Regions from separate parts of the Mesorhizobium sp. M0830 genome, predicted to be linked through region 2. Evidence: riboswitches for the same ligand, from Rfam matches in the RefSeq annotation. Region 2 holds a riboswitch; the other holds the start of a gene.
What was found. A riboswitch is a leader RNA that binds a small molecule or an ion and turns the genes downstream of it on or off. The one in region 2 is predicted to bind thiamine pyrophosphate.
Positions count from the first base shown of each region.

Region 1: another riboswitch for thiamine pyrophosphate. It lies ahead of NKI20_RS14965 (YkoF family thiamine/hydroxymethylpyrimidine-binding protein); the one in region 2 lies ahead of thiB (thiamine ABC transporter substrate binding subunit).

Region 1 is NZ_JAMYOR010000021.1:25,807-41,504, reverse strand. Features, by position in the region: gene NKI20_RS14995 (methyltransferase family protein) at 2-637, opposite strand; gene NKI20_RS14990 (tetratricopeptide repeat protein) at 960-2,447, shown strand; gene NKI20_RS14985 (hypothetical protein) at 2,471-3,250, shown strand; gene NKI20_RS14980 (ABC transporter substrate-binding protein) at 3,357-4,379, opposite strand; gene NKI20_RS14975 (ABC transporter ATP-binding protein) at 4,372-5,139, opposite strand; gene NKI20_RS14970 (ABC transporter permease) at 5,136-5,966, opposite strand; gene NKI20_RS14965 (YkoF family thiamine/hydroxymethylpyrimidine-binding protein) at 5,981-6,589, opposite strand; TPP riboswitch at 6,580-6,693, opposite strand; gene NKI20_RS14960 (hypothetical protein) at 6,912-7,247, shown strand; gene msrA (peptide-methionine (S)-S-oxide reductase MsrA) at 7,604-8,122, opposite strand; gene NKI20_RS14950 (glycosyltransferase family 39 protein) at 8,254-9,798, opposite strand; gene NKI20_RS14945 (hypothetical protein) at 9,992-10,699, shown strand; gene NKI20_RS14940 (hypothetical protein) at 10,909-11,232, opposite strand; gene NKI20_RS14935 (hypothetical protein) at 11,402-11,629, opposite strand; gene NKI20_RS14930 (hypothetical protein) at 11,631-11,849, opposite strand; gene NKI20_RS14925 (glycoside hydrolase family 108 protein) at 11,849-12,568, opposite strand; gene NKI20_RS14920 (EpsG family protein) at 13,557-14,348, opposite strand; gene NKI20_RS14915 (hypothetical protein) at 14,507-15,698, opposite strand, start outside.
Region 2 is NZ_JAMYOR010000003.1:70,871-86,568, forward strand. Features, by position in the region: gene NKI20_RS03030 (ABC-F family ATP-binding cassette domain-containing protein) at 1-1,695, opposite strand, end outside; gene NKI20_RS03035 (thiamine diphosphokinase) at 1,697-2,341, opposite strand; TPP riboswitch at 2,429-2,543, shown strand; gene thiB (thiamine ABC transporter substrate binding subunit) at 2,587-3,585, shown strand; gene thiP (thiamine/thiamine pyrophosphate ABC transporter permease) at 3,822-5,441, shown strand; gene thiQ (thiamine ABC transporter ATP-binding protein) at 5,434-6,210, shown strand; gene NKI20_RS03055 (M48 family metalloprotease) at 6,468-7,937, shown strand; gene NKI20_RS03060 (RNA polymerase factor sigma-32) at 7,978-8,841, opposite strand; gene NKI20_RS03065 (amino acid ABC transporter substrate-binding protein) at 9,169-9,942, shown strand; gene NKI20_RS03070 (amino acid ABC transporter permease) at 10,081-10,761, shown strand; gene NKI20_RS03075 (amino acid ABC transporter ATP-binding protein) at 10,758-11,537, shown strand; gene NKI20_RS03080 (CarD family transcriptional regulator) at 11,604-12,185, opposite strand; gene fdxA (ferredoxin FdxA) at 12,551-12,889, opposite strand; gene NKI20_RS03090 (RNA-binding S4 domain-containing protein) at 13,124-13,510, opposite strand; gene NKI20_RS03095 (helicase-related protein) at 13,526-15,698, opposite strand, start outside.

The DNA.
Region 1 (15,698 bases), on a different contig from region 2:
GTCAGACGATCCCGTAGAACAGCCTGTAGTGGACGCGCTTCATATAGTCCCGGTACTCCGGCGTGGCGGCCAGCAGCGCCTCTTCGCGCAAGATGCGATGCACCTGGAAGAAGGTGATCACGGCATAGACGGCGAGATTGTAGAAGGAAAAGGCGGACAACAGGAACAGGACATGGCCGGCAAGGTAGCCGGCATAAATCGGGTGCCGCACCAGACGGTAGGCACCGCCGGTCATCACACCGCGATTGCCCGGCAGAATGGCAAACGAACGCCCCAGAGATATCTTTCCCCAGATCACGAACCCCAACGCCAGGGCTTGCAGCGGCGCGGCGGCATAGACCGGGATGATGGCTGCCCCCGGCTCCAGGTCGATGAAGCCGACACCGAAGCTGGCGACCACGGAGACAACTGCCGTGAGCGGGTTCCAGTCGCGAACCTGCGGTCGCCGCGACAGAAGCAGCCAGGTAAAGGTCAGAACCTCGGAAATCGCCACCAGCGCCACGTTGAGGCGGGTCGGGTCAAGCATGAGGTGATACACGCCACGGTAGACGAACATCCCCGCGAAAGCCAGCGCGCAGATCCGAAAGAAACCTTCCCGCAAATCGACCAGGATTTCGCGCTTCCGAGCCGCGGACAAGATCCTGTCGTCATTGATGTGCGAAAGGGTTTCGCTTTTTGATATGAGCAAGGCAAGCACCCCAATGATCCCTCGGGGCAACCTTTGCACGCAACCATTGCCGGGCGGTTAATCAACAAGATCAGATCGGCATCAAACGGGATATGTCGGGACCGGGGATGCAGGCGAAGCGCGCCTTTGCCGCTCGCAAGAAGTCGGCCCGGCACCATGGCGGCAGACAGGTCTCATCCATTCCGCTCTGCAATTTCTGCTTGCATTTTTGGAACAAATGACGAACAATAGGCAGATCACCGCTGAGGCGGGTGTTCGGGGGGCCAGCGAAATGGCACGTTGGAAAGGTGCGGGGCTGGCTGCCGCCGTAAGCGGATTATTCGCGCTGACGACAGCCCTTCCATGGGTGCGCTGGTCGCTGGCAAGCCTTGTCGTCCTCCTTATCCTGAACACATCCGCGCTCGCCGCCGGCAAGGATAACGCCGTCTGCTTCAGCGACAGCGAGATCGGTGCCGATCAGCTCATCGCCGCCTGCACACCGATTGCCGACGACAAGACCGAACCGTCGCGGAACCGTGTCATCGCCCATTTCCGTCGCGGCCTCGCCTGGGACGACAAGCATGATTACGACCGGTCGATCGCCGACTACAGCGAGGCGATCATGCTCGATGCCAGAGATGCCTCGGCCTACTTCAATCGCGGGGCTGCCTGGTACAACAAGGGGGAAAACGACCGCGCTATCGCTGACTTCAATGTCACAATCAGCCTCGAGCCTGGCTCCGGCGACGCCTACTACAGCCGTGGCCTGGCCTTCTTTCGCAAAGGCAAGACCGACGCGACTATTATCGATTTCGAGCAGGCGCTCACTGTCGATCCGCAAAACCGCAATGCGCGCAACAGTCTCGGCGCCACCTGGCAACGCAAGGGCGACCACGACAGGGCTATCACCGAATATGACGAGGCGATCCGCCTCGATCCACAAGGCGCCGCAGTGTATGTCAACAGAGGCATCGCCCACGCTTCCAAAGGCGACTACGACCTTGCGATAGCTGATTTCGACCATGCCATCAGCCTCGATCCGGAAAGCGTCGACGCCTATGCCAATCGAAGCGCTGCCTGGATTGGCAAGAGCGACTGGCCGCGCGCAGTTGCCGATGCCAATCGGGCGATTGGGCTCGCCCCCGACAGCGCGGACGGCTACTACAACAGGGCCGTCGCCTGGACGAATACAGGCGACAATGATCGCGCCATAGCTGATTTCGATAAGGTGATCGACGTCAACGCGAAGGATGCTGCCGCCTATTTCGGCCGCGCGCTCGCATTGACCCGCAAAGGCGATCGTGACCGCGCGACGGCCGACTGCCGAAAAGCCATGGAACTCGAACCACAACGGTCCGGCGCCTGCAACGAGCAGGTGACAGGCGGTGAAGTTCCGTCTGCGGATGCACCTATGGCCGCTCCCCAGCAGGACAATTCAGCGGCTATCGCCTGGAATCTGCAACGGGGGTTGAACCAGCAGATTCAAGGCTATGTCGGAGGCGCGATAGACTCGTTCAGCTTTGTAATCGGGCTCGATCCCAACAATGCCGAAGCCTATTACGATCGCGCCCTGGCCAGGGCGTCTGTAGGAGACTACGTGATTGCCGCTGCCGACTGCAGACAGGCAATCAAGCTCGATCCGAAACGGACAGGTACCTGCAACGAACAGGCCGCAGACGACAGGGTCCGGCCAGTCGAACCCGTTGCGTGGGAGGCCAAGGACAATCACAAGCGCGCCGAAGCCGACCGCAAGAAGGCGCGGACCCTCGGCGCGAACTAGACAGGTTCAGGGAGGGCCGGTGGATGGGACGTTGGAAAGGCTTTAGCGTGGCGGCGGTCGCCGCTTTGTCGTTTGTTGCGATAAAGGTATTGCCCTGGGCGCTCGGCTTTGCCGGCGGCAAATATCTTTACCAGACGGTGGCGGGTTCGCCCGATCCACAAATGCTGACCACAGCTCAGGTAAGCGAACAGATTGAAAGCCAAGGAAGCCAGATTTTCAAGGCAATCAAGCAGGAGTTTCCAGACGACTACGACGTCGTCGTGGAAAAAATCACGGCCGTGGCCAGACTTGGAAATGTCGATCAGGTGCGAAATGCGAGCAGGATGGCTGTCGCCGATCTCAGGCGAAGATACGCATCCCTGCTGTCCTCGGCTCCGGACGGCAAAGCCGCCGAAGCGCTGCGTGCACAATCGGATATGCTCAACCATGTCATGGCGCGGGAAACCGCTGCCATCTGCAACAACTACCTTCGTGAAGGGCCGGATGCACTCGGCACGCCGGACCAGGATTTCCTGATCGACATGGACAAGGTCGGCGCCACCCTGTTCCACGCTTTCGGCGCAGCGAAGAATGGCAGTCTGCCGGCCGCCGCTGCCAGCGACGGAGACTGGTCGCTGCTGGCCGACGCTTTCATCAACGCTGGCGGCACTCCCGCCGAGATGACTGCCATTGCCAATATGAGCCGGGAATTCGAAGGTCTCTGCCCAGCCGTAGCAAAACTCTACGCAGCCGCCCTGTCACTGCAGGGTGAACCCGGGCGACACATCAAAACCACTCTGCTCTATGAGATCGTCCGGAATTGAATCGGTCGGGTCTGCTGATCTGTGGGTCTGACGTAGAGCTGCCGCACCTCGTGAGCTTCTTGGCTGGCCAGCGATTTCCTCGAAGGTCGAAGAGCCGATTGGCTCCCTACCCCAGAGCTGAATTGCTGAAATATTTCGCGAAATCAGGGCGTTGCGTCAGCACTTTGCCATTGGCATCGCGCAGGATTCCGGACGCGAAGAGGTAGTCGCCGATCGCTTCCATCTTGGCCGGATCCATCGTCCCGATGGCACCGCCTTGGCTGCGCAGATAATGGCCGTCGACCAGCATCTTCAGCGAAGCCTCGATCAGTGCCGGATTGGTCAGCGTGTCCTTGTTGGCGGCGACCAATAGGGCTGCCGCCTCATCGGGATGATCAACAGCGAACTGGTAGCCGCGCCGCGTTGCCTGGATGAAGGCGGCGGCAGGTTTCGGATTTGCCTGGAGATAGGCTTCGCTCGAAGAGATCAGTGTCGTGTGCTCATCGGGCACGCCATAGTCGGCATAGACGAAGCTGCGCTGCTTGATACCTTTCAACTCGGCCTCGACGCCTTCCCAGGTCGAGACTTCGAGCGTGAAGTCGACCGAACCGTTGGCCAGCGCCTCATAGGCTGAGGTACCCAGCGTCACCGTCTCGAAATTGCCTTTGCCGCCGTCGTGACGGATGATGGTGCCGATCAGTGCGTTTTCCCAAGCGCTGCCGAAGCCGCCATAAGTCAGGCCGTCAAGGTCCCTCGGGCTTTTGATCTCGCTGCGTGCCGCATTGAAAACCACGCGGCCGGTTTCGGATTGCACCACGGCATAGACGCCCTTCAAGTCGGCCCCGGCGGTTTTCTGGGTGAACAGGCTGATGGTACCGTTGATGCCGAAATCGGCGACGCGGTTGGCGACCAGCGTGCCGGCGCCGGTATCGCTGTAAGGCAGGATCTCGACCTCGAGTCCAGCTTCGGAATAGAACCCCTTGTCGCGAGCGACGAACAGGCCGATGTGATTGGTGTTGACCGTCCAGTCGAGTGCGACGGTGACCTTTTGCGCCGCCGATTGTGCCCGGGCTCGCCCCGATCCGGCAAAGAGCGGAAGGCCGGTCGCAAGGGTCAGCAGCAGAGCCTGCCGGCGCGTCAAGTCAATCATGGTCGTTTCCTTTGGATGGGTTGGGGTTGAGGATGATGTCGAGGATCTCGGCCTCGAGCGCACTTGCCTGGCGCGCAGCATCGCCGCCAAAGTTGCGCGGGCGCGGCAGTGGGACCTTGATTTCACGCACGATGCGGGCCGGGCGCGCCGACAGCACATAGATGCGGTCGGACAGGAACACGGCTTCGCGCACATCATGGGTGATCAGGAGCGCCGTCCAGCGGTGATCCCGCCACATCCGCTCAAGCCAGCGCTGCATCGCGGTGCGCGTGAGCGCGTCGAGCGCGCCGAACGGTTCGTCGAGCAAAAGCATGTCGCGCTCCTGCACCACCGTGCGCAGCAGGGCCGTACGCTGGCGCATGCCGCCGGACAGTTGAGCAGGAAAATGCCGCTCGAAGCCAGCAAGCCCGAACTCGGCAAACAGCGGCGCAACACGTGCCCGCGCCGCCTTGCGCCCGATGCCCTGCACTTCGAGCCCCAGCGTCGTGTTGTCGAGGATGCGTCGCCACGGCATCAGCGCGTCGCGTTGCGGCATGAAGGCGAAATGCCTGCCGTGGTCATCGAGGGGCGCGCCGTCGAACAACATCTCGCCCTCGCCGTGCTCGGCGCCGGTCAGAAGCTGGAACAGCGTCGACTTGCCGGCGCCCGAGGGCCCAAGCACCGAGACGAACTCACCAGCGCCGACACTCAGCGATATATCGGCCAGCACGTCGAGCCCACCGAACGCCTTGCGCACATGCCGCAGTTCGAGCCGGCTCATCGCCGCTTCCCTGCGGTTTGTTTGCCCTCCCAAGGCATGGCAAGGCGCTGCAACAGTACAGTCAAGCCGAACAGGACAAGTGTAAGCGCTGCGCTGACGCCGACGGCAGCCAGCACCAGGTCGGGGTGGAAATTGTTCTTGGCGTTGAGCATATAGATGCCCAAGCCCTTCGCCGCACCCGCATATTCGGCGAAGATAGCGCCGACCACGGCATAGGTGATGGAGATCCTCAGGCCAGCAAAGAAGTAAGGCAGCGCCGAAGGCAGCCGCGCCAGCACGAAGACGCGCCAGCGCCCTGCCCCCATGGCGTGCAGCATCTGGCCGATCTCGGCCTCGGTCGACTCGTAACCCTCGACCAATGCCACCAGCATCGGAAAGAAGGTGACCAGCGCCACCAGCATGATCTTGGGCGCCAGTCCGAAGCCGAACCACAGCACCACCAGCGGCGCGATCGCCACCAGCGGCAATGTCTGGCTGACGATGAAGACGGGAAACAGCGCGCGGCGCAGCGGCTGGAAAAAGTCGACCAGTATCGACAGCGCAAAGGCGACGCTGAGCGAACAGGCAAAGCCAAGCAGCGTGGCGCGGATGGTCGGAATGGCGTTGTCGACCAACGCCTCGCGATTGAGCATCGCTTGCGCGAGGACGCGTGACGGCGCCGGCAGTGTCGTCGGCTTGATGCCGGAATAGGTGGCATAAAGCTCCCAGGCCAGCAGGAGCAGTCCGACCGACATCGTCACCGGTACCGCCTTGATAAGAAGGCTCGCGATCGGGCGCGAAGAAACTGGGGATGGGACCACGGCAGGTAACCTTTGACGGCCGCGCATAGGCGGCGGCTGTTTCAGACGGCCGACGGGCTGTTGGCTGAAACCGTGACGTCAAGGGTTACGTGGCCGGCACCCGGTCCGAAGCGGCAGAATGCCGCGTCAAGCGCCGAAAAGATCGGGCCCGCATCACCGCGCAATTTCGTACAGAAATGCTTAGAGCGCTCATAGACGCCCGACTGCTTGAGAAAATCGATGCAGCCGTAGATCTCGTCCATATGGTCGTCGGTGCCCATCACATAGAGCGAGAACTGCGCTGCCGCCGGCTGGCCAGTCGAAGCCGCGCCGCGCACCGCCGCGATGGCCGCATCCCTGCGCGGGCCGAGTGGCCCGACAGGTCCGCCAAGGGCATCGGAGCGGCAGATCGGATCGTCGGGCTCGCCCGGGCAGCCGCGTGAGATGGTGGCTGACAGCACGCAATGTTTACCGCTGCGCGCCGCCGCCACGAAGAGGTCGCGCATGGCTGGAAACAGCACCTCGGGTGGCCCGACCAGCAGGGTCGAGATGTCGTCGGTCTCGATCCGGAGCTTGTCGCGATAGGGACCGAGCGCGCCCAGCGCGCCAAGGATGACGCCGACGAAATCGTCGGCCATGGGATATAGGGAAATCTGTGCGCCTGAAAACATGGCCCGCCTCGCTCCGCTGGTATTACCCAGATCAGCTTTTAGGGTCTGTGGGCTTGCCGCCCCCGTCTCAGCCCCGACCGTACGGAGCACCCCTGTGGATGCGCGGGTTAAAGCACCAATCAAACCGAAGTGAAAGCCATTTTTTCAGCGCGCTGCACCAAAAAGCATTGCGCCAGGCGTGGTTCTTGGGTCGAAGACGCCGATGTTTCTGGAGCGAAATTTTATCGGGAACCTTCGCTGCCGCGACCGGTTGTCCCCATAGTCGCAAATGCGATCACCTTCGTAGAAACAAGCGACGAGTTCACAGAAATGGAGACAAACCATGTTCATGAAAATCCTCGCAGCTTCGGCTCTCACGATTGGTCTGGCCATGTCAGCCATGGCGCAAAGTGCCGGCAGCAATAACGCAAGTGGCGATGGCGCCGGCAGCGGGAAGTCGGTGACTGTGGAGCCGAACACCCCGGCTTCGCCGAATACGGTTAGGCCCGGTACTGTCGACCTCGGCATAACCAACAGCACGACCGGCATGCCCGGCGACATGAATTCGAACGCAGATCGAAATTGCCCGGCCGGCCCGCAGGGCGCGCAGCCTGACGCCACCCACACCTCGCCGGGCACCTCTGTGCCGACGGTCAACGATAACCACTGCGGTAAGTAGGCCATTGCCGGCAACCGAGGAAGCCGCGAGCGCATGCTCCGCGGCTTTTTTGGGCGCCCGCGGAACCGGGCACTCCTAAACAAGGCCAAGCTGGCATTATCGATCTTTTCAAGCGGGGCGCGGTCTCGCAGCCGCCAAGGGTCAACGTCATACCCAACGCAGCAGGCGTTACCCCCCGCAGCGTGTTCCTAGCCGCGCTTGATTTGCCACGTGGCGTGCTAAGATGGCGCAGTCCTTGATATCAGGCGCTCGACGGCTGCACCGAGGTGACAAGGCGCAGTGACCTGAAAGGGCTTGGCCTGCGACGAAGCCGCTCGACGGTCTCGTCGAGCCGGCACAGTCGCCGGTTGTGAAGTCTACGAAACAGCCTTTTCGCGAACCGGCAGCTTCCAGCCCGGCCTGACGAAGTGGCAGGTGTAGCCGTTGGGATATTTCTCCAGATAGTCCTGATGCTCAGGCTCGGCTTCCCAGAAGGGACCGACCGGCGCCACTTCGGTGACGACCTTGCCCGGCCACAGACCCGAGGCATCGACATCGGCGATAGTGTCCTCGGCGACGCGCTTCTGTTCGTCGCTGGTGTCATAGATCGCCGAGCGGTAACTCAGCCCGACATCGTTGCCCTGCCGGTTGCGGGTCGTCGGATCATGGATCTGGAAAAAGCGCTCCAGCAGCGTGCGATAGCTGATGATGGCCGGGTCGAAATTGATCTCGATGGCTTCGGCGTGGGTGCCGTGGTTGCGATAGGTGGCATTGGGCACGTCGCCGCCGCTATAGCCGACACGGGTGGAGATGACGCCGGGATAGCGCCGTATCAAATCCTGCATGCCCCAGAAACAGCCGCCGGCAAGAACTGCACGTTCGGTCGAAGTCGCCATATCACGTCTCCTCAAAAGCAATTCCAGGAAAAACGTGTAGCGATTTTCCGTCTGGAATTGCGCAAAATCAACTTGGATCTCCCATAAATGGGCATTGTCTCTTGCTCCGTCCAGCGGACCGCCGACCTGCTTCAGTTGCTCGTTTGGGCGAGGCTGTCGATCGCATTCGCCAACTGCGGCGCGCCGGGCGGAATGGCGGCAAAGCTGACCACCACCGGCGGCGCCCTGAGCGACCAGTCGAAAAGAACGGTTTTGACCGGGACGTTGCCCACCCACACCTGCAGTCGAGGTGGCACGTCGCGCCCAGGCCAGACCAGCAGTATGCCGTGGTCGCGCAGCCGATCCTTGGTGATCCAGGGGGCATACTGCATGTTCAGGTCGGTGAAGATCGACGGCTTGTCATAGGCGTTGAGGCCCGCCAGCGACGCGATAAGGGGATGGCCGCCGACGATGTCGAGCCGACCGGGCGCGGCCGCGTGCCAGACGACCTCGGCCTCATCCGATATCTTCTGCGCCGGCCAACAGACGGCGTCCATCCGTCCACGCAAATTGCATTTCGTCCAGCGGATCCCCGCATAAGCACCAGATATGCCGATGATGCAGACGAACGCGCAGATCGCCAGCTTTCGCATCTCGACGGTGCCGAGGCGGTGGCCCAGCAAGGCAAGCGCCACAACGCCAGCAAGATTGTACATCGGCGCGCCCCAGGCCTCGCCTGCCCCGGTGAACAGGGACGCCACCATGACGAGGAGCGCCGGGCCAAGCCCCATCCACAAGAGGTAAACGAGAATACCGCGCCCAACGGGCTCTTGCGGCGGCGCCGAGCGCCGCAGCAGCCCTGATATCGCCAGCACCAGAACGAAGCCGCAGAGCCCGGCCATCTGGACGCCGATATAATAGAAGCGGGAGCGATGGGCCAGCACCCACTGATCGCGCCAGGCAGCATAGGTCAGCGGCAGGAAATCGACGCGGTTGAGTTCGACGGCCAGCGGCGCAGCGACAGCGACGAAAACCACAAGGCCAAGCCATGGCCAAGGCGTGGCGAGCCGACTGCGTGCCCGCGGGTCGGACAACAGCCAAATCGCACCGAACAGCAACAGCAGGGCGGTGGAAAACTTGGCGTAGAGCCCGACGCCCGATACAAGTCCGAGCGCAAGCCACCAGCCCGGCCCACCACCACGCCCTGCACGCCACAACAGCCAGCAGATAGCGGCCCAGAAGGGCATCTGCGCGTAGTCATGATTGAACTGCGGGGTCGGCCAGCCGAAGAAATAGAGAGACGGCATCAAAAGCACGGCAGCCAGCGCACGCTTCTGCCCTATCAGGTCGCGGGCCAGCAGATAGACCAGGACGAAAGTCGCCGAGATCGTCAGCTGGGCCACGAAATATTGCGGCCAGCGGAACGATCCGGTCAGAAGATGGCTGGTCTCGAGCAGCCATGCGGGAAGCTGTGGATGCTTGTAGCTCAACAGCACCCATTCGCGGCCCCACATGAAGCCTTCGACGACATCGTTGGGCGGTGAGACGTTGACGAGTGCGGGCGCCACCGTCCAGCAGAATATCTGCGTCAGGCACAAAATCGCCAGCAAATACAAGGGACGACGGGTTAGACTGGACAAAACCGATGGGGAATCGACGCCGGCGGCAACCAATTCCGCCGGCACCCAGTCGTCCATGGATCCATCTATCCCCGCCATGCGGCGCTTAGATCACATAGTCCGGTTTGACGAACAGCCCAAACGTCGAAGCTTACAAAAAAGTATAGCTATGTGCCATTGCAGCACCATTATCGAGCAGGAGTATCGGCGCTCCTCTCTCCAGCCACGATAGCGCTGCACGGCTGACCTAGCCTGAAAAATCCGGATCCCAATGCGCCACCACCACGCCGTCATCCACTACCGTGCGCTCGACTTCTGGATGGCGCGCGCGGCCGTTCTGGTTATCATCTGCCTGCAGCTTCTGGTCATCAACAACCTCTCATTTGGGCCGCGCTGGCTGGCGCCGGTGCTGGAGGCCGCCCTGCTGCTGCCCTTGTCGGTGGCCACGGCCTGGACACAGGCCGCCACCCGAAAGGCGGTCGATGATCACGAGTGGCATGCGATCGGCCAGTTTCGCATCATGATCCGCAGAACCGCGCTAACCATGACCGCCATCATCAGCCTCATGAATTGTGGTTCGCTGTTCTTGCTGGTGCGTGCCTTGCTGGAGGGCCATGCCGGCAACAGCGGCACGACGCTGCTGATCGATGCGCTCAACATATGGGTCACCAACGTCATCGTCTTTGCCTTGTGGTTCTGGAGCACCGATCGCGGTGGACCGCCGACCTGCGGGCTCGTCAAGCTCGCGCAGGCCGACTTCCTGTTCGCACAGATGACGCTGAACGACCGTGACCTTCGCGATTGGCTGCCCGGCTTCGTCGACTATTTCTTCCTTGCCTTCACCAATGCGACAGCGTTTTCGCCCACCGATACGTTGCCACTCTCCCAGCGCGCCAAGCTGTTGATGATGGCGGAATCCATGATCTCGCTGCTGACCATCGCGCTGGTCGCGGCACGCGCGGTCAACATCCTGGCTTGAGGCTTGCCAATCCGAATCGCCGCCGCATCGAGCCGAAACGCAAAATGGCCCGCCCCGGCGCGAGCCGAGGCGGGCAAAAATGGCAGTCGTGGAAATGAAATGAGGACTATACCGCGTCTGGCGGCTCTTTCGGCGCGGCTCTATGCCGAAAGTGTCTCGGGCATGCTGTCAAGCAGATGCCAACAGACAACGCCGACCGGAGCCAGCAGCTACTCATCTGACGGCGGCTTGAATCGCCTCGCGACAAACTCGAACAAGACGTCCGAGATCCACATGGCGCAGACGCCGATCAGGAAGGCCGCTGCCAGTGTGGTGGTGTCGTCGACGGGATCCGGCATCGGCAGGCCGGTGATCCTGGCGTAGGACACCGCCGGCAGCGTCAGATATGCCGCCGCCAAGGCGCCACAGATTGGCGACGCTATCATTTCGCGCAATTTGTAGCGATGCCGCGAGAGCGCGCGCAGAACGCCGCCGGCAAGGCCAGCCGCCACGACCGGTCCCTTGATGCCAAGCAGGTCGAAAATTTCGTGCATCACGGTCTCCATCCACAGAGCTTCTGACCCTTTTCGTTATGAGCCAGGATCGCCGCTGCCGACGCGTCGGAAAGAGTCGCCACCTCTGCCTGTGTCGGCCGGATGGGATGCCCGGCCGCGCAGAACGACCCGCCCGATGTGGTGCAGCCGGCCAGCGTGAGGGAAAGCGCTAGGATTTTGACCATTTGCCCAGCCTCCTCCGGTTGTCGTCCGGCGTCCGGCCGGCAACGGCATCATCGATCTTCTGGGCTTCGGAGCGAGCCGCGGCGTCGGCGGCATCTTGCCTGGCCTTCTGGTTGGCCTTGCCCTTGGCGTAGGCCGTCCAGAGACCGGCGAGCGCGGCACCCGTTGCAAGGAGATATGGCCAGACCTGGCCAAGCAGTGCGAGCGTTCCCATCTCATGTCTCCTTGGCCGGCGGCACGATCATGCCGCGCGGACCGTCACGCACCGCGTTGATGATGATCTTGGCAAGGGCGATAGTGCCGCTGATCTGAAGCGCGGCGCGGTCGCTCACCCCGAACATCGTCCAGTCGAAGCCGGCAAGGGCGCCACCGCAGATGATGGCGATCAGCGTGTTGAGGAGATTGTGTAAGGCGTTGGTATTGAACCATGTCATCAAAAGAGGCTCCCGAAAAAACCGGTGAGGTGATGCCGGAACGCCGTGAGCGCTGCGGCCATGAGCAAGAGAATACCGGCCGCTGCAGCCGTCTTGCCGCCGGATGGCGGTACCCGAGGCACCGGCTGGACCGTCTGCGCCTCGGTAGCGGTGGTTTCGGCTTTGGACGGTTGCGGGACAGTCGCCGGCGCGGCCACCGCGGCATGTTGCGCCGACATCAGCAAGGCCTGAACCCGCACCGACCTCACCCGATCGGACCAGCCGCGCCCGAACGTTGCCCATGTCGGCAGCCGTTTGAGAAACGCCAGCCGCCCATCGCAGATCGCATCGATGATGACGCCGGCCGGTTTTGCCTCGACTGCCGCGATGGTCGCCGGTCCGATCCGGCCGTCCTGGGCAACGCCCACGGCCGCCTGCAGGTATTTCGCCGCCCGCCCAGGCCCGCTGTTCACCGCGAAATCGAACACCGCAAAGTCGACGCCATCGGGCAGTTCGGCGCCGAGCACGGCGTCCCAGTAGAAACGGCGGTAGATTGCGGCAACTTGCGCGTCGCCAATGCTGCGGAGGTCCGCCTTCGTCGCCTCGGCCTTCACGTAGCGACGGAGATTGGCGAGCGTCACCCCCTTCATGGTGGCGCCGCCTGGATCGGCCGGATTGTCCGACCAGAGCCCTTCAGATTTCAGAACGAGCGCAAGCGCCCGCGCGAAGTTGCGGTCCATGGTTATGTTTCCTTTCGGATCGGTTTTGCTAGGCAGGGAGGATGGACACGATGGTTCAATCTGCTCGCGACATGTCCCGGCGAGCGATGGGCTGGAGGATCATGGCGTTGATTGGCGGGCAGCCATACCGGTGGGCGCTGTGGTGTTCTTGGTCGGCACACAGATCTTTGGGAGAGAGGGCACGGACAACGTCGAGGTGCGATCACCGAGACCTGCGAAATCGCAGCGGCCGAACGCAATCCACCAGGCTCGTAGCTTAGTGAAGCAACAATATCATTCGCGCTTGTTGTTCTCATGCTACGCGCCTCGGCCTCAGCTATCTACTCAAGGCCGATGGACGGGGTTTTTCGCAGTCTGGTTTCATCGCTTTGGGAACGGTTCCGGCTGCCGTTTCGATCGGGCGGGCGGCAGTTTACGCGGTCTCAAATGCGAACTTCACAGGACGGGTTCTTTTGAATCGGGTCCCTCGTGCTTCCAATTTCAGTGGCACTTTGTGCCTCAACAACGTGGCCGCTCGCTTGTACTTTCTGGGCGGCAATGACGATCCGCACGCATCGAGCACGACAGTGTAGGTGCCGCCTCTGAGAACGGGCGCAGGTGCCCGCGAGTTGCTGTCTATGGTGACGGTTGCTTGAAGATTGAGCGATATTTCCCGGGCGGACAATAAGATTTCACGGTCGAGGGGATGCGACCCCAGAAAGCAACCCACGGCACCTCAGTCGATGCGCAGAATATGAGTTAAGAGCCTAGCCAGCGCCTAGTCGAATGATTTTCACTGATATGCCGAAGAACGGCGTGGAGCGGTTATACGAGCATATAGCGTCACGAGCACCACCGGGAGCAAAAGCATCGGCATCATGGCGACTCGGTTGTAATAAGGTAGTCCGCTCGCCAACATGTATATAACCGTCATGATGACACAATACTTTCCAAGGCGTTCATCCGACTTCTTTGCCGCCATATTAATCAATAAGATACTGGCGATGCATTAGACCAACGAATAGGAAAAAAACAAGGCCTTGAATCCTATTCCGTAGCTCATAAACATGTCGGAGGAGTACTGAGTGTATAGGCCAGCCTGCGCCAGAATCGGGGTAATTATTATATTAGAAATGATAGTAGTAGAATTTGTAACATAAGCAGCGAAAATCAGGGCGATTGCCGAAACTATAAATTTTCGTGGAACAATGTCCGCCAAGACATAGATCGCAACGAATAGAGCAGCGCTATAGTGGCTACCGATCGCCAAAGCGGCAAAGAGGATGGCTCGGTATTTCTTCCCGTCGTTAATCGCGAGAAAGAACGCGAGAATGAAGATAAGCGAAAATCCTTGACGCAACGTGTTTTGACCCAATTGCTCAAACCATGGCAGCATGATCAGCCCGACAGCCGATATCGCTCCAAGGATTACGCTATCGCTTTGTCTGACCGAGTAAAGATAGTAGACTGAGACCATAACCATGCTGTTGGCTAGCATGCTGTCAGAGATCGAAAACCCCAGGTTGGCGTAAAGCCAATGCATGGCGATGAACACAGGCTCATGCGCCACTGCCGTCATATAAACCAGGAATGTTGCCCTGGTCGCATAGGCGAAATCTCTTGAGTAGGCGACGATATCACCTTCCAAGGCATACGAGGCATAATTCGCATAGTCGGTTCGAGAAACTGCGAAGAAGAGTACCGGGGCTAGAAAGAGCAACTTTGGGAGCCCGAAGTGGCGAAGGGGCCGCATTCGAATGCCTTTTTGATTCTTGGCGACACGTGCAATAAACACCTTCATTATTGTCAAGTGAAACGCAAGATGCTTACGCCCTCCAAATAACGCTGCCGGCTAGCGCTACGTGAGCTTGCCAGACATGGTCCTAGGGGGTGATCGCGAATCACGCCGCCCGCTGATCAACGTTAAAGCACACCTTCAGTCGTTCCCGACCGCAGGCTTCAAAACTCGATGAACTCAACCGTTACGCCAAGCCCTATCAGAGCCCTGCCTGCGCCGACTGAATTTGAGTTGACGAATATGACATCGCCCGGCTCCAGGTCAGCGCCGGCTGAGTTGGCAGCAACAACGCCGTCGCGCATGACGAGCGCCGTCAACCCTATTGCGCTGGTATCAATGGTCGACACGTTTGCCGAAGCACCTGCCCGAAGGCGTCGCAAGATCAGATTCCGGTAATTGGCCGCATCGGCCATGGCATCGGCAGTCGCTTGGTAGCTGGCCCGAACAATCCTGCCACGGCGACGCGCTACGAACACGCTCTTGTTTATCAACCCCGTTGCAGCATAGTCACCGAATTGAGCGGCGATGCTTTCGCCGAATATGTACCTCTGCACGTCACCTTGGAGGGTGATCATCCCCTTGACGTGATTGTTTTTCCCCCACGTAAGAGAATACGGAAAAAGCAGATATTCCCACGTCACCGCGCCACCAAATGGCCGCCAAACTACAGTACCATCGGCGATCCGATGATCCGTCCCAGCCGGACCACCTGCAACAGCCGAAATGCCTGCCGTCACACAAATGAAATACGCGCCACCGTTCGATCGCACTGAATCCACACTGTAAACGGTCGACGGCGCCCACATCGCAATCGATGCCGAGCCGTCATCTGTGACAGAAAGTGCCGTTCCGGTTGGCCCGCCACTGCTGGCCGATTTCCCCTCGGCTGTTGCGCGATAGAAATTCCCGCCGTTGGTCACAATAGCGTTGCGCTTGTAGATCGTGTCACCAGTCCAAGCCGCTATGGCGGTGCTGTCGCCGTTCAACACAACATTGCCGCCGATATCGCACTCGTCGATGGAAGCGCGTCCGGCACGAGTGGCAAGCCCCGTGATTGTTAGATCCGTAAATGCACCACCAAGCGTGTTGTTTCCCCGCGTGATCAGTCGCCTAACTTTTGCCTGTGAAGGTGTCGAAATATTCAGGCCGCCTTTATCAGATGCCTCGATGCGCAGTCCGTCGATATCCACGTCGAGATCAGACCATGCGATCTGATCGGCATTCGACGCGGCTGAAATGCAGTTCACGGCATGGTTGAAGCCACACTGTGCCCGGCGGGAGGTGATGTCCTTGAGCTTCAGGTTGACCGCCTCGCGAATGTCGAAGTAGCCGTGATCGTCGAGCATAATGTTT
Region 2 (15,698 bases):
ATAGGCCGGATCGGCGATGTTGTTCTCGAGCCTTGAGATCGACGCCATCACAGCTTCGATTTTCTTGGGCAGCGATTCCAGCGCGAATTTCTGCTTGAACGACAGCTTCTTCGCCGGCCCCTTTGGTGCTGTGGCCTCGCTCTTGCCTGGTGCGGGCGCTTCACCGTTTTCGGCCTTCGCGCGCGCCTTGCGGTCGTCCAGCCTTGTGCCGCCGCGCTGCGCCAGCATGTCGGAATAACCACCGGCATATTCGATCCAGCGGCCGTCGCCATCAGGCGCGATCAGGCTGGTCACGGTGCGGTCGAGGAAATCGCGGTCGTGGCTGACCAGGATGACCGTTCCGGCAAACCCGGCGACCAGTTCCTGCAAAAGCTCCAGCGTCTCCATGTCGAGATCGTTGGTCGGCTCATCGAGAACCAGAAGGTTTGCCGGCCGGGCCAGCACGCGGGCCAGCAAAAGCCGCGCCCGCTCGCCGCCGGACAGTTCTCGCACCGGCGTGCGCGCCTGTTCCGGCTTGAACAGGAAATCCTTCATGTACGAGACGACATGGCGCTGCTCGCCATTGATGACGAGGTTTTCGCCGCGTCCGTCGGTGAGATACTGCGCCAAGGTCTCCTGCGGGTCGACCGCCTCGCGCTTCTGGTCGAGCGTGGCGATTTCCAGATTGGTGCCGAGCCGCACCGAACCGGCATCGGGCTTCATCTCGCCGGTCAGCATTTTCAGCAGCGTCGTCTTGCCGGCACCGTTCGGCCCGACCAGGCCGACCCGATCGCCGCGCTGGATGCGGGTCGAAAACCCCTTGACCACGGTGAGATCGCCAAAGCTCTTCTCGATATTTTTGGCCTCGATCACCAGCTTGCCGGATTCTGCGGCATCGCTGGCCACCATGGTGGCCGATCCTTCGGCCCCGCGATGGCCGCGAAAACGCTGGCGCATGGTCTGCAATTCGCCCAACCGGCGCATGTTGCGTTTGCGCCGCGCCGTCACGCCATAGCGCAGCCAGTGCTCCTCACGCACGATCTGGCGGCCAAGCTTGTGCTGCTCGCGTTCTTCTTCCTCCAGCACTAGGTCGCGCCATTCCTCGAAATGGCCAAAGCCCTTGTCCAACCTGCGGGTCTGGCCGCGATCGAGCCAGACCGTGGTGCGCGATACACGCTCGAGGAAGCGGCGGTCGTGCGAGATGACGATCAGTGCCGACGAGGTGCGGACGAGCTCCTCCTCCAGCCATTCGATCACGGACAGATCGAGATGGTTGGTCGGCTCATCGAGCAGCAGGATGTCGGGTTCGGGCGCCATGACGCGGGCAAGGGCGGCGCGCCTCGCCTCGCCGCCGGACAGGTCGTTGGGCCGCTCCTCACCAGACAAGTCGAGATGCTCCATCAGATAGCTGGCGCGGTACGGGTCGTCGGCGGGGCCAAGTCCGGCCTCGACATACGCCCGAACACTGGCAAAACCCTCCATGTCGGGCATCTGCGGCAAATAGCGTATGGTCGCCGAAGGCTGGCGGAACACCTCGCCGTCCTGCGGCTCGATCAGGCCGGCGGCTATCTTCAGCAGCGTCGACTTGCCCGACCCGTTGCGGCCGACCAGCGCGATCTTGTCGCCTGCCGACGCCGTCAAGGAGGCACCATCGAGCAGCGGCGTGCCGCCGAAGGTCAGTCTTATACCGTCGAGATTGAGAAGGGGTGGGGCCATATCAGCTTTCAGGCAAGGGATAGGGATGGGCGAGCAGTATCGCGCGGCCGTGGCCCAGCGCGATTTCGAGGCGGCCCCTGACCTCATTGGAAATGGTCAGCGACGAGCCAAACGCCACCTCGACGTGGTTCAGCGGCCATTTGGCGCCGGTGACGGTCAGGCCGGCGAGTTGGGAAAAGCCGAGCACCGAAAACAACGTGCCGTCGGCATAGTCGAAGCCAGCCTTGCCGTGGAGCAGGGGGACACCCTCCTGCGCGCCGCTGGTTAAAAGCACATCCGTCCCGGCCTCGGCCAGCCGCAGGGCCAGCGCCAGATGCAGGAAGGCGTGGTCGGCGCGCTTGCCGCCGAAGGCGCCGGCGAGCACCAGGCTGGTCGCACCGAGCTCCAGTGCGGCGGCGATGGCCAGTTCGCCATCAGTCTTGTCCTTTTCGGCCGGGAAAGTCCGACGAGGGACAGTGGCTAGGTCATCAGGCAGGTTGGCCGGCACGGAATCGAAATCCCCCACCCACAGTTCCGGGACAAGGCCGAGCAGCCGCGCATGGCCGATGCCGGCGTCGGCGGCAATCACGCGGGAGCCTTCGACCTGGCGGTCGAGCCGTGGCGTGCGGATGAGGTCGCCGCCAAGCAGGATGGTGAATGTGCTCATATCGTGTGGCCCTTACCAGCCCGGCAACGGAAACGGAAGGCGGCAAACTCCCACTTGCGTGGGGGATCGGCCCGGCCTATGTGTCGAAACGCTCTAACGGGGTGCCGGACGCGATCTTCGCGGACCGGCTGAGAGGCAGTCTCGCCAACCCGCTGAACCTGATCCGGTTTGTACCGGCGGAGGGATTAGACGTTTCGGACAGTCCGACGCCTCAATTCCTTTCAATTCGAACGAAGGAGGCGCCGATGCGCACGCTCTTATACGCTCTTGTATCAGCCATGACCTTGGTCTTGTCAGGACCGGCCTTGGCCAAGGACAAACTCACCGTCTACACCTATGAAAGCTTCACCGCCGACTGGGGTCCGGGTCCCGTGGTGAAGAAGGAATTCGAGGCCGAATGCGGCTGCGACGTCGAGTTCGTCTCGGTCGCCGATGGCGTCGCGCTGCTCAACCGCGTCAGGCTGGAAGGCGCATCGACCAAGGCCGATATCGTGCTCGGTCTCGACACCAACCTTACCGCCGATGCCAAGGCCACCGGCCTGTTCGCGCCGCATGGCGCGGTGACGGATGTCACTGTGCCGGGCGGCTGGAGCGATGACACTTTCGTGCCGTTCGACTACGGTTATTTCGCTGTCGTCTACGACACCGAGAAGCTGAAGACGCCGCCGAAGAGCCTGAAAGAACTGATCGAAGGCAGCGCCGACGACAAGATCGTCATCCAGGATCCGCGCACCTCGACGCCGGGCCTCGGCCTGCTGTTGTGGGTGAAGTCGGTCTATGGCGACAAGGCGCCGGAAGCCTGGGCCAAGCTCAAGGCCAAGGTGCTGACCGTGACGCCGGGCTGGAGCGAGGCCTACGGCCTGTTCACCAAGGGCGAAGCGCCGATGGTGCTCTCCTACACGACGTCGCCGGCCTACCACATGGTTGCCGAGAAGACAGAGCGCTATCAGGCGGTGTCCTTCGAGGAGGGCGAGTATCTGCAGATTGAGGTCGCCGGCATCACCACGACTGGGGCGAAAAACCCGCTGGCGGAGAAGTTCATGGCCTTCATGACCGGACCGAAGTTCCAGGATGCCATCCCCGAGACCAACTGGATGTTCCCAGCCGGGAAGACCGACAAGCCGCTCAACCCGGCTTTCGACAAACTGGTCAAGCCGACCAAAACCTTGCTGTTCAGCCCCGAGGAAGTTGCCGCTAACCGCAAGGCCTGGGTGGATGAATGGCTGGCGGTGATGAGCAAGTAGGGCTCAGCCACGTCGGATGTTTGTGCCAAGCCACCCCCCTCTGGCCTACCGGCCATCTCCCCCTCAAGGGGGGAGATCAGCTGCTTTGCTGGCGGCTCGTCCCCGGCAACGTTGGAGGTTGGCGAAGGCATGGGTAACGGCTAATCTCCCCCCTAGAGGGGGAGATGTCCGGCAGGACAGAGGGGGGCGCGACGGAACGCAATCCTCGCTAAGAGTCGCGAGTCAGGTGGCCCAGCGTGCAACGCGCGTCTGACCCCCGCATCACCGCTGGCACCCTCGCGCTAGCTGCAATAGCGCTGCTGATCGGCGGCGCATTTGCCGGCCTGCTTTTCGAAGGCGCCCATGATTTCTCGGGCGCCTGGGCAGCCTTCGATGCCTATCTCCTGCGCGTCGTGCGCTTCACGCTCTGGCAAGCGGTATTGTCGACGCTGCTCTCCGTCGTGCCTGCACTGTTCGTCGCACGCGCTATGTCGCGGCACCCACGCTTCTTCGGCCGCGCCTTCATCCTGCAACTGTTCGCCGTACCGTTGGCGCTGCCGGCCATCGTCGCGGCCCTCGGCATCCTGGCGCTTTATGGCCGCGCCGGCTATTTCGCCGGCGTTCTCACGGTGATCGGCGGCGGAAGCTGGCCGGGCATCTATGGCCTGTCCGGCATTCTCGTCGCCCATGTGTTCTTCAACCTGCCGCTGGCGACGAGGCTGTTCCTCGAGGCGCTGCAGACCATTCCATCCGACCACTGGCGGCTGGCGAGCCAACTCGGCATGGCAGCACGGCCGGCGTTCCGGCTGATCGAATGGCCAACGCTGCGTGCGGCATTGCCGGGTGTCGCCGGGCTTGTCTTCATGCTCTGCATCACATCCTTCACGATCGTGCTGACGCTCGGCGGCGGGCCGGCCGCGACGACCCTGGAGGTCGGCATCTACCAGGCGCTGCGCTTCGATTTCGATCCCGCGCGGGCGGTGACGCTGACGCTGCTGCAGATCGCCTTGACCTTTATCATGGTGCTGGCCCTGACGCGGCTTGGCGCCAATGTGGTTGGCGACACCAACCTGCCAGTTGCCCAACGCCGCTATCTCTCCGTCAATAGGAGCGAGAGCTGGCTGAACGCCATGCTCATTGCCTTGGCGCTGCTGTTCGTCGTCGGGCCGATGGCAGCGACGGTGACGGCCGGGTTGAGTGCCGACCTCGGCCGGCTGGCCGGTGAGGCCACTGTCCGACAGGCTGCTCTGACCAGTGCGGTGCTGGCCTTGCTGTCTGCACTGCTCTCGGTGATGCTGTCGCTGGCGCTGACCATGGCACGGCGGGCACTGGCGTTGAAACGCCGGGCTGGCCCCCGGACAATGCTTGAGCATGTCACGGATACAGGCGCCGGCTTTGTCCTGGTCGTGCCGCCGATCGTCATCGGCGCCGGCTGGTTCCTTTTGCTGCGCCATGTCGGCGACGTCTTCGCCATCGCCCCGGTCATGGTCGTCACCGTCAACGCGGTGATGGCGATGCCGTTCGCCCTGCGCGCCGTCCGTCCCGCCTACGATGCGGCCAGCGAGCGTCACGAACGGCTCTGCGCACAGCTCGGCATTGCGGGCTGGAACCGGTTGGTGCTGGTCGACTGGCCGTCGCTTCGGCGGCCGCTCGCCACCGCCTTCGCTTTCGCCATGGCCCTTTCGCTCGGCGACCTCGGCGTCATTGCCTTGTTCGGCAGTGATTCCGTGCAGACATTGCCCTACCTTCTCCTGGCGCGCATGGGCAGCTACCGCACCGCGGATGCCGCCGGCCTGGCACTGCTGCTCGGCCTCGTCTGCCTCGCGCTGATCGTGGCGGCGCACTGGCTGGGAAGGGAGAGGGTCCGGGATGCTTGATGGAGAGGCCAGCGGGCTTAAAAAAGGCGCGCCTGTGCGGCTGGACAGGGTGTCGTTCAGCTACGGCGAGATGCCGCTCGTCTTCGACGTCGAGTTCGCCAAGTCGAAGATCACCGCCATCATGGGGCCGAGCGGGTCGGGCAAGTCGACCCTGCTCAATCTGGTCGCCGGCTTCGAGGCCCCACAGTCGGGCCGCGTGCTGATCGGCGGCGCCGACGTCAGCGCCGACCCGGCCTCTGCGCGGCCGGTATCGATGGTGTTCCAGGAGAACAATCTCTTCGCCCATCTTTCCGTCGAGCAGAATGTCGGGCTCGGCCGCTCGCCAGCCTTGCGGCTGACCGAGGCGGACCGCGCCGCGATCGCCGAGGCACTTGTACGCACCGGTCTCGGGGGCAAGGAAAAACGCCTGCCACGCGAACTTTCGGGTGGGGAACGCCAGCGCGTCGCATTGGCCCGCGTTCTGGTGCGCGACCGGCCGGTGCTGCTGCTCGATGAACCCTTCGCGTCGCTCGGGCCCGCTTTGCGCGACGATATGCTGGATCTGGTCGCCGCCGTTCATGCCGAGCGTGGCATGACGGTGCTGTTTGTCACCCACCAGCCTGAAGACGCTCGCCGTATCGGCGAGCACGTGGTGTTTCTCGACAATGGGATGGTCGCGGCAATCGGCAAGGCAGATGATTTCTTCATCGGGGCTGGTCCCGAAGTGTTCCGGCGCTATATCGGCGGGAGTGGCGGTGTATCACGAGATATTGCCCGGAAGCGGACATAATTTACGGTCAAACCGGCTCCAGGCGATGTGGCGCTTGCTTGCCATGACTGGAGGAGTGTGGCTAGGTCCGCCCTACTGGTCCGGCACAGGACGTGATTTGCCTGCAGCATCCGCCGCCCGCCCGAGGGACGTGCAACGGATGCTGCAGCAGTTTAAGATAGCGCATGACGTGTTCCGAAGATCGCCCCCGGTTTTCGTGGTTATGCGCCGGGACCCGAAAGGAAACCGTTCTGGCGATCGGCGTTGATAGACTACGAATGAATCCGCTGGCGCGTTTTCTTGCGCTGGCCGGTTTTGCCGTGGCGCTGGCGAGCTGCCAGATGTTCATGCCGCCGGAAGTACAGGAGTCCGGCTTCCAGCCTTCCGACAAGCCGATCACGGTCGACAACGTTGGCGCCAACAACAAGCTCGCCGAACTGGCCAAGGCGCAGCACCCGCGCATCCTGGCGACTTATGGCGGCGAATATTCCGACCCCAAGCTCGAGCGCATGGTCGCCAAGGTGGTCGGCAATCTGACGGTGGTGTCTGCCAACCCGACGCAGACCTATCGCATCACCATCCTGAATTCGCCCAACGTCAACGCGTTCGCGCTGCCGGGCGGCTATCTCTACATCACCCGGGGCCTGCTGGCGCTGGCCAATGATTCGGCTGAGCTTGCCGCTGTCATCGCCCATGAAATGGGCCACGTCACCGCCAATCACGGCCTGCAGCGCCAGCAGCTGGAGGCCGAGGAGGGCCTGGCGACGAAAGTGGTTTCCGATGTGCTGGGCGACAGCCCGACCGCCAAGGCGGCGCTGATCCGCGGCAAGCTGCGGCTGGCGCAATTCTCGCGCAACCAAGAACTGGAAGCCGACGCCATCGGCATCAAATCGATCGGCGAAGCCGGCTATGATCCTTTCGCCGCCGGCCGCTTCCTGCAGTCGATGTCGGCCTATACGGACTTCCGTTCGATCAGCGGCGCCACCGATGCCAGCCTCGACTTCCTGGCCACGCACCCCAACACGCCGCAGCGCATCGATCTGGCGCAGCGCCATGCCCGCCAGTTCGGCGCGCCGGGCGTCGGCTCGCGCGACCGCGATTCCTTCCTCGCCGGCATAGACGGCCTGCTGTATGGCGACACGCCTGAAGAAGGCTATGTGCGCGGCGAAACCTTCCTGCATCCGGGCCTCGGCGTGTCCTTCTCGGTGCCGCAGGGTTTCATCATCGACAATTCGGCGGCCGCGGTGACGGCAACCGGTCCCGGCGATATGGCGATCCGCTTCGACGGCGTCTCGATCGACAAGAACCGCGCGCTGACCGATTATATCCGCAGCGGCTGGGTGGCCGGTCTCGACGACAGCAGCGTTAGGCAGGAGACGATCAACGGCAACGAGGCGGCGACGGCGCATGCCGGCGCTGAAGGCTGGCAGTTCGACATTGCCGTGATCCGTGCCGGCGGCCAGGTCTATCGGCTGTTGACTGCGGCACCTTCGGCCAGCACCTCGCTGGATGCGGTCGCGCGTTCGGTCAGTGGATCGTTCCGTATCCTGAGTGCTGCCGAAAAGGCCGCGTTGAAGCCACTGCATATCCGCGTCGTCACCGTCCAGCCGGGGCAGACGATGGGTTCGCTTTCGGCTCAGATGGTTGGCGTCGATCGCAAGCTCGACCTGTTCCGCGTGCTCAATGCTCTGTCGCCGGGCGCCGCGGTTTCCGCCGGCGACAAGGTCAAGATCGTCACCGACAAATAAGCGCTCGCTGCAAATTCATTTGCTGAACGTCTGTTACGGATCAGGCGGCAGTCGCCATGAACTCCGGGTTCTGCTTCACCAACGCCACCTTGAGCTTTTCCATGGCGCGGGCCTCGATCTGGCGGACACGTTCCTTGGAAATGCCGAGCGTCTCGCCGAGCGCTTCGAGTGTCGCGCCCTCGTCATTCAGCCGGCGCTCCTCGATGATCCTCAACTCCCGTGCGTTGAGCGCGCGCAGCGCCTCCCTCAGCCATAGCGAGCGGCGCGCGACATCGATCTTGTCTCCGACGATCTCGTCGGGTAGCGGATCGTCGGAGACCAGGAAGTCCATGCGCTCGGTCGAACCCGCATCATCGGCAACCGGCATGTTTAGCGAGGAATCGGGTGCCGACAGGCGCGAATCCATCATCGCCACATCGGCTTCGGAGACGCCGAGTGTCTCCGACACTTCGCGGTATAGGGTCGCGTTCGACAGCGGCTCGGCGCCATTCGCCAGCCGTGCGCGCAGGCGGCGCAAGTTGAAGAACAGCGCCTTTTGGGCCGAACTGGTGCCGCCGCGCACAATCGACCAGTTGCGCAGGATGTAGTCCTGCATCGAGGCGCGGATCCACCACGTCGCGTAGGTCGAAAACCGCACCTCGCGCTCCGGCTCGAAGCGGGCTGCGGCTTCAAGCAGGCCGACGTGGCCCTCCTGGATCAGATCGCCGAGCGGCAGGCCGTAGTGGCGGAATTTCGAGGCCATGGAAATGACCAGCCGCATATGGGCGACGGTGATGCTGTGCAATGCGTTCTGGTCATTGTCCTCTTTCCAGAGCAATGCCAGCCGATGCTCTTCATCACGTTCGAGGTAGGGAGCCTTCATTGCCGCGCGGACCATGATCCGTCCTGCCGTGTCTTCCATCATGAGGCGCTCCCTGGCTCAGGCGATGCGGATGACTTTGCAAACTTGGCTGGCGCCCGGTTGAAATAGCGGCGTCGTGCCCTAGAACTGCCAGAACGTGCGGTACGCCGGAAAGGTTCCCTGGTTGTTGCCGGGCGGATCAGGTTGCTTGAACGATGTCTGCAGGACCGGTGACGGCCTCGATTGCCGCCAAGAAACGCCATTTGGAGAATCCAATTTCAGAAACGTGTGATTTACGAAATCCGGTTCCTTATTTTCTCACCTCGCATCTGGCAGTTTCCAGCGCTCACACAATGCCGGATATCCGGCCAAGGACGGGATCACAGAAAAATGAAATGGCTGAAGTCGCTCATTATCGCCGGAACGCTGCAGGCTCTGGCTGTCACCGCAGGCAATGCCGGCGCCAATCTCGACCAGATCAAGCAGGCCGGGGTCATCAAGGTCGGCACGGAAGGCACCTATGCGCCATTCACCTATCATGACACTTCCGGCGCCCTGGTCGGCTTCGATGTCGAAATCGCCAAGGCGATCGCCGACAAGCTCGGCGTCAAGGCCGAGTTCCTTGAAGGCAAGTGGGACGGGCTGATCGCCGGCCTCGACGCCAATCGCTATGACGCCGTCATCAATGAAGTCGGCATCACCGATGCCCGCAAGGCCAAGTACGCCTTCTCCGATCCCTACATCGCCTCCAAAGCAGTGCTGATCGTGCGCGGCGACAACACCGACATCAAGACGTTCGCCGATCTCAAGGGCAAGAAGTCGGCGCAGTCGCTGACCTCGAATTTCGGCAAGCTGGCCGAGGCGAACGGCGCCGAATTGGTCGGCACCGATGGCTTCGACCAGTCGATCCAGCTGCTTTTAACCGGCCGTGCCGACGCCACCATCAATGACAGCCTGTCGTTCCTCGACTTCAAGAAGCACAAGCCCGACGCCAATGTGAAGATTGCCGCGCAAGAAGAAAACGCTGACTATTCCGGCGTCATCGTGCGCAAGGGCGATCCGGAACTTGTTGCGGCGATCAACAAGGCGCTGGCCGACATCAAGGCCGATGGCACCTACCAGAAGATCGCCGACACCTATTTCGGCCAGGACGTTTCGAAGTAAGCTGATGAGGTGGGCCCGGTCTCCGGCCCACGAGACATATGAAGCGGCGAGCCGTCTTTGACCGGCCGCCGCTTTTGTCGTGATATGTCTGACGCATTCACGCCTTGATGAGCCGCCTCGACCATTGGAGAATCTTACGTGCCGCACTGGCTGCAACTGATGCTGGAGTCACTGCCTTCGCTGTTGTGGGCGGCGCTGATCTTCACCGTGCCGCTGACGCTGTTGTCCTTCGCTCTCGGCTTGACGGTCGGCCTGGGTGCTGCGCTCGCCCGGCTGTTCGGACCGAAGCCCCTGGTCGCGCTGGTGCGCTTCTACGTCTGGATTTTTCGCGGCACGCCGCTCCTGGTTCAGCTGTTCCTGATCTTCTACGGCCTGCCGTCGGTCGGCATTCTGCTCGATGCCTTCACCGCGGCGTTGATCGGCTTCACGCTCAACATAGGCGCCTACACGTCGGAGATCATCCGCGCTGCGATAGGCTCGGTGCCGAAGGGCCAGTGGGAGGCCGGCTATTCGATCGGCATGACCTGGAGCCAGGCGATGCGGCGCACCATCCTGCCGCAGGCCGGCCGGGTCGCGGTGCCGCCGCTCTCCAACACTTTCATCTCGCTGGTCAAGGACACGTCGCTGGCGGCCGCGATCACCGTGCCGGAAATGTTCCAGGCGGCGCAGCGCATCGTCGCCACCACCTATGAGCCGCTTATCCTCTATGTCGAGGCGGCGATGCTCTATCTGGCGATGAGTTCGGTGCTGTCGGCCTTGCAGACGCGACTGGAAACCCGGCTCAACCGCTATGGCGGCTTCCTGGAGGCGCGCTCATGATCGGCCTCACCAACATCGAGAAACGCTTCGGCGACAACCTTGTGCTGAAGGGCGTGACGGTCACCATTGCCGAAGGCAGCGTTACAGCGCTGGTCGGGCCTTCAGGCGGCGGCAAAAGCACCTTGCTGCGCTGCGTCAACCTTCTGGAGATCCCGACTTCGGGCACGGTGCGCATCGGTGACGAGGCGCTGGAATTCCAACCCGGCGTCAGGGTTCCGGCCAGGGATATCCAGCGCCTGCGGCTGCAGACCGGCATGGTGTTCCAGAACTTCCAGCTGTTTCCGCATCGCACCGCGATCGAAAACGTCATGGAAGGGCTGGTGACGGTGCTGAAATGGCCGCCGGAGAGGGCACGCGAGCGGGCGCTCGCCCTGCTGGAAAAAGTTGGGATGGTGCACAAGGCGGACGCTTGGCCGGCGACGCTGTCGGGCGGCCAACAGCAGCGTGTGGCGATCGCGCGTGCCTTGGCGCCGTCGCCGAAAGTTCTGCTCTGCGACGAGCCGACCTCGGCGCTTGACCCGGAACTGGCGCAAGAGGTGGTAGACGTGCTCGGCAAGCTCGCCAGCGAAGGCACGACCATGGTGATGGCGACGCATGATCTGCGCCTCGCCTCCAAGATCGCCCAGGAAGTGGTGTTTCTCGATGCCGGCGTCATCGTCGAGAAAGGGCCGGCCGCGCTGCTGTTCGGCAATCCCGAGAAGCAACGGACGAAGCGGTTTATTGCGACGCTGAAGCAGGAGGCGGAGAGGGAAAGTGGCGGCGACGGATCGCTGTAGCTTCATCGTCAAAAAGCAAAAAACCCGGCGCAAGGCCGGGTTTTTCATGAACTCAAAGGCAAAAGCTCAGGCAGCTTCTTCCTGCTCGGCTTCCTCATTATCAGCCTTGGCACCCCGCTTAGGCCCCTTGTTGAGGTTGACCTCGATCAGGCGCACGGCTTCGGTTTCCGACATGCGATTGACGGCCGCGATCTCGCGGGCCATGCGGTCGAGCGCTGCCTCATAGAGTTGGCGTTCGGAATAGGACTGCTCTGGCTGGTTGTCGGCGCGGTAGAGGTCGCGCACAACTTCCGAGATCGAGATCAGGTCGCCGGAATTGATCTTCGCATCATATTCCTGGGCGCGGCGCGACCACATGGTGCGCTTGACCCGGGCGCGACCCTGCACGACCTTCAGCGCGCGCTCGACATAGTCCTCTTCCGACAGCTTGCGCATGCCGATGGAGGTCGCCTTGGCGACCGGCACCTTCAGGCGCATCTTGTCCTTCGAGAAGTCGATGACGAATAGTTCCAGCTTATGTCCAGCAACTTCCTGCTCGTCGATCGACACGATCTGGCCGACGCCGTGCGCCGGGTAGACGATGTACTCGCCGGTCTTAAAACCGTGACGCGCAGCGGTGGACTTTTTCTGCGGGGTGATCGTAGCCATTACGCCCTGAACTCCTTGTTGTGGTACCGGCGTCCTGCCGGCCCGAACTCGCGCGATCGGGGGAGCCGATCGTTTGCCGCACAACAGATGACCCACCGGAAAAGCCGGACCGGCAAACGCAATATTGCGACCGCCTGGCCCAGATCGCTCTGGTCCGGAATGGGATTTTCACCTTTCAGTGATTTGGGGCGTCTGCGCCATAAATCGACGTGTGTCACCGGCATATTTGGCTCATGTAACACAAAAAGTCGGAAGAATCAAGGTTTTGCTGCATAAGCGAACGCCACAGGTCAACGCCGCCTGTCAAGGCGGTTAATGTGACGTGCCCCTTACCCCGCGTAATTCAGGCCTTTGCGGCCGTGTTGTCAATCGCCTTCGCCGGGCTCGGGCGAGAAGTATTTCTCGAACTTGCCGGCCTCGCCGTCGAAGGATTTGGCGTCGGCCGGTGGCTCCTTCTTGGCGGTGATGTTGGGCCATTTATCGGCGTATTCGGTGTTGATCTGCAGCCATTTGTCGAGCCCCGGCTCGGTGTCGGGCTTGATCGCGTCGGCCGGGCATTCCGGCTCGCAAACGCCGCAGTCGATGCACTCGTCGGGATGGATGACGAGCATGTTCTCGCCTTCGTAGAAACAGTCGACCGGACAGACCTCGATGCAGTCCATATATTTGCATTTGATGCAATTGTCGGTCACGACATAGGTCATCGGTCGGCTCCGGTACGTCCCATTTTTGTTGGGCTTTTTCCGTCAGGTAACGCCTTTATCGGCCGCTTGCAAGGGTAGCGATTGCGGGTGGTGCCGGTGTTTCGGGAATGAATATCAGACGACAGGCCCGGCGGCAGTCAGCCATGTCCCGCGAAACGTCTTGATTGCCGGGTTCAGTTTTGCCTCAGGCGTGTCGTTGTCCCATTCCCGCTGCGTGTTCCTGGATGTCAGGCATCAGTCTTCGCCGAGCAAGCGGTCGGTCTGGCGGCGTTCCTTCTTGGTCGGGCGGCCGCTACCGGCCTCGCGCAGCCCCGGAATTGCATCAGGAGGGGCTTCGCCCTTCGGCGCGGGCGGTGGCGAGATATCTTCGTACAGCGTGCGGGCCTCCTCGGCCGGGCCACGTCGAACACCGGCGCCAAGCACCTTCCAGACGAAGATGCGCCGCTCGAGCGTGATGGTCAGCACGTCGCCAGGCTTGACCAGATCGGAGGCCTGCGCTGCTTTGTCGCGATTGATGCGCACGCGGCCGGCGACCACCAGTTTCGCTGCCAGCGAGCGTGATTTCACGGCGCGCGAGAAGAATAGCCATTTGTCGATGCGCTGGCGGCCTTCGACGACCATCGAGGCGAGCCAGGTCTACTTCTTCAGCTGGTCGCGCAGAGCGGCGAGCTTGGCAAACGGCGAGTCAGGATCGAAGCGCACCGGGCGTTCCTCGCGCGGCTTCGGCTGGAAAGCCGGCTTGCTGCCTTGCGCACCCTTGCCGTCCGGCCTGCCGCCCTTCCAGTCGGGCCGGCCATCGCGTCGGTCCGACCGCTCGCCTTGCGGGCGGCCATCACGCCGCTGTTCGCCTTGCGGGCGGCCGTCACGCCGCTGTTCGCCTTCGGCCTGAGGCTTGGGCTTGAACTTCGAACGGTCGAAGCGCGGCTTGCCGGCGCCTTCGCGCCGTCCTTCATGGGCCGGACGATCGCCAGGTGGAACTGCGGCTGGGGCGCCGGCAGCATCCACAGGCGCATCGCTTCGGCCGCGCCCTTGCCCGTTGCGCGGGCGATTGTTCCTGCGGCTGTCGTCGCGGTTGCGCGGGCGCTGTTCGAAGCGACCCTGGCGCCACAACAGTATGGGCTTTGGCGCTTCGGCTTCTGGGGCGGGTTCGCTGCTGGCGGCCGCTTCAGCCGCCGCTGCAGGTTCGCTTGGCGCGGCGTCCGTTGCGGGCGCGGCATCTGGCGTCAGCTCGGCCGGTGCGGTTTCAATCTCGGCTGCCTGTGGTTCAACCGGCGCAGGTTCGGCGGCCTCTGCAACAATCTCGGCTACCGGCGCTTCGTCCTGCACGGTTTCGACTGGAGTGTCCGCCTGTTCCGCCACATCGGGCACAGTAGGTTCTGCGGCGGTGTCTGCGATGATTTCGGCAGGACTTTCGGCCGGCGTTTCCGAAGCGGCCACTGCGTCCGATGCCGGCTCCGAACCTTCGATCGCTGCCTCCGCGGCCGCGTCGGTTGCCGCGGCTTCTGCCGCCTTGGCCTGTTCGGCACGTGCCGCCGCTTCCGCCGCCAGCTTGGCAGCGGCAGCTTCGCGCGCGGCATTGTCCTGTGCTTCGAGCAGTGCCTTGACCTCGACGGCCGGTTTAGGCTCGGCGCGGTAGCCCAGGCCTTTCAGGATTTCTTCCATGTCGTCGGCGGTGGCGCCGAGGATCGACATCATGGGCGGCGTCACCATGAAGGACTGGCCGTCATAGGCGCCGTCCGGGCGTTGCCCGAGACCCGGCTTCCAGTTGGTCGCCGGGCGGATCAGGTCGGCCAGCCGTTCCAGGATGTCGATGCGCACGGCGCGGCGGCCGAGATTGCGGTAGCCGGCCAACTTGTAGAAGGTCTTGTCGAAGGCAGGATCGATGACCACCGATGTGCGGCCGGAAGCGAGCGCGTGAACCACGTCGCCAAAGCCGGGCTTGTCCTTGCCGTCGTTCTTCAACGCCCAGAGAAGCGTCACCAGTCCGGCGGGCGCCGGCTTGATCAGCGCCGGCACGAAGACATGGTAGGCGCCGAAGCGCACGCCAAGCCGGCGAAGGGCGGCGCGACCTTCCTGGTCGAGCGACTTCATCTCCTCGGCGATGTCGCGGCGGTTGATGAGACCGAAATTCTCGACCAGCTGGAAGGCGATGCCACGGCCGATGCCGGAAATCTGGTCGGCATTCTTAAGGTCGACCAGCGGCTTCAGCAGCGATTCGATCTGGAAATTGACGAACCGCTCGGCACGCGCGGCGACCTTGTCGCGTGCCGGGCCAGTCAGCTGTTCGTCGGCCAACAGCACCAGGCGCGGCTTCAGCGCGTCTTCGCCCGAAACCAGCGTGCCGATCGGCGCGCCGATCCAGCGCAGCGTGCCGTCCGAGCCAAGCGCGATGTCGCCATTGGCTGAAGCGCCGAAGCGCTCGGCGCGCGCCTCGAACTCGGCGGCCAGCGCCTTCTGGGCGGCGGTGCGCACGGCCTTGGCGTCTTCGCCGCCGACGGTCTGGTCGGCGGTGAAGCGGAACCCTTGCAACTCGCCGACATGGTGGCCTTCGACAAGGACGGTTCCGGTAGGACTAATTTCGGCTTCAGGCATGGTATTTTCTCTAAGGCGCCGCATGAGGACGGAAGTCCTGCGGTCTACGAAGCGTTTCGTCAACCGCTCATGCAGCGCATCCGACAATCTGTCTTCGATTTCGCGCGTCTTTTCCTGCCAGTGTGCCTGATCGGCCAGCCAACCGGGCCGGTTCGACACGAATGTCCAGGTGCGGATCTGGGCAATGCGATGCGACAACGTGTCGATGTCGCCCTCG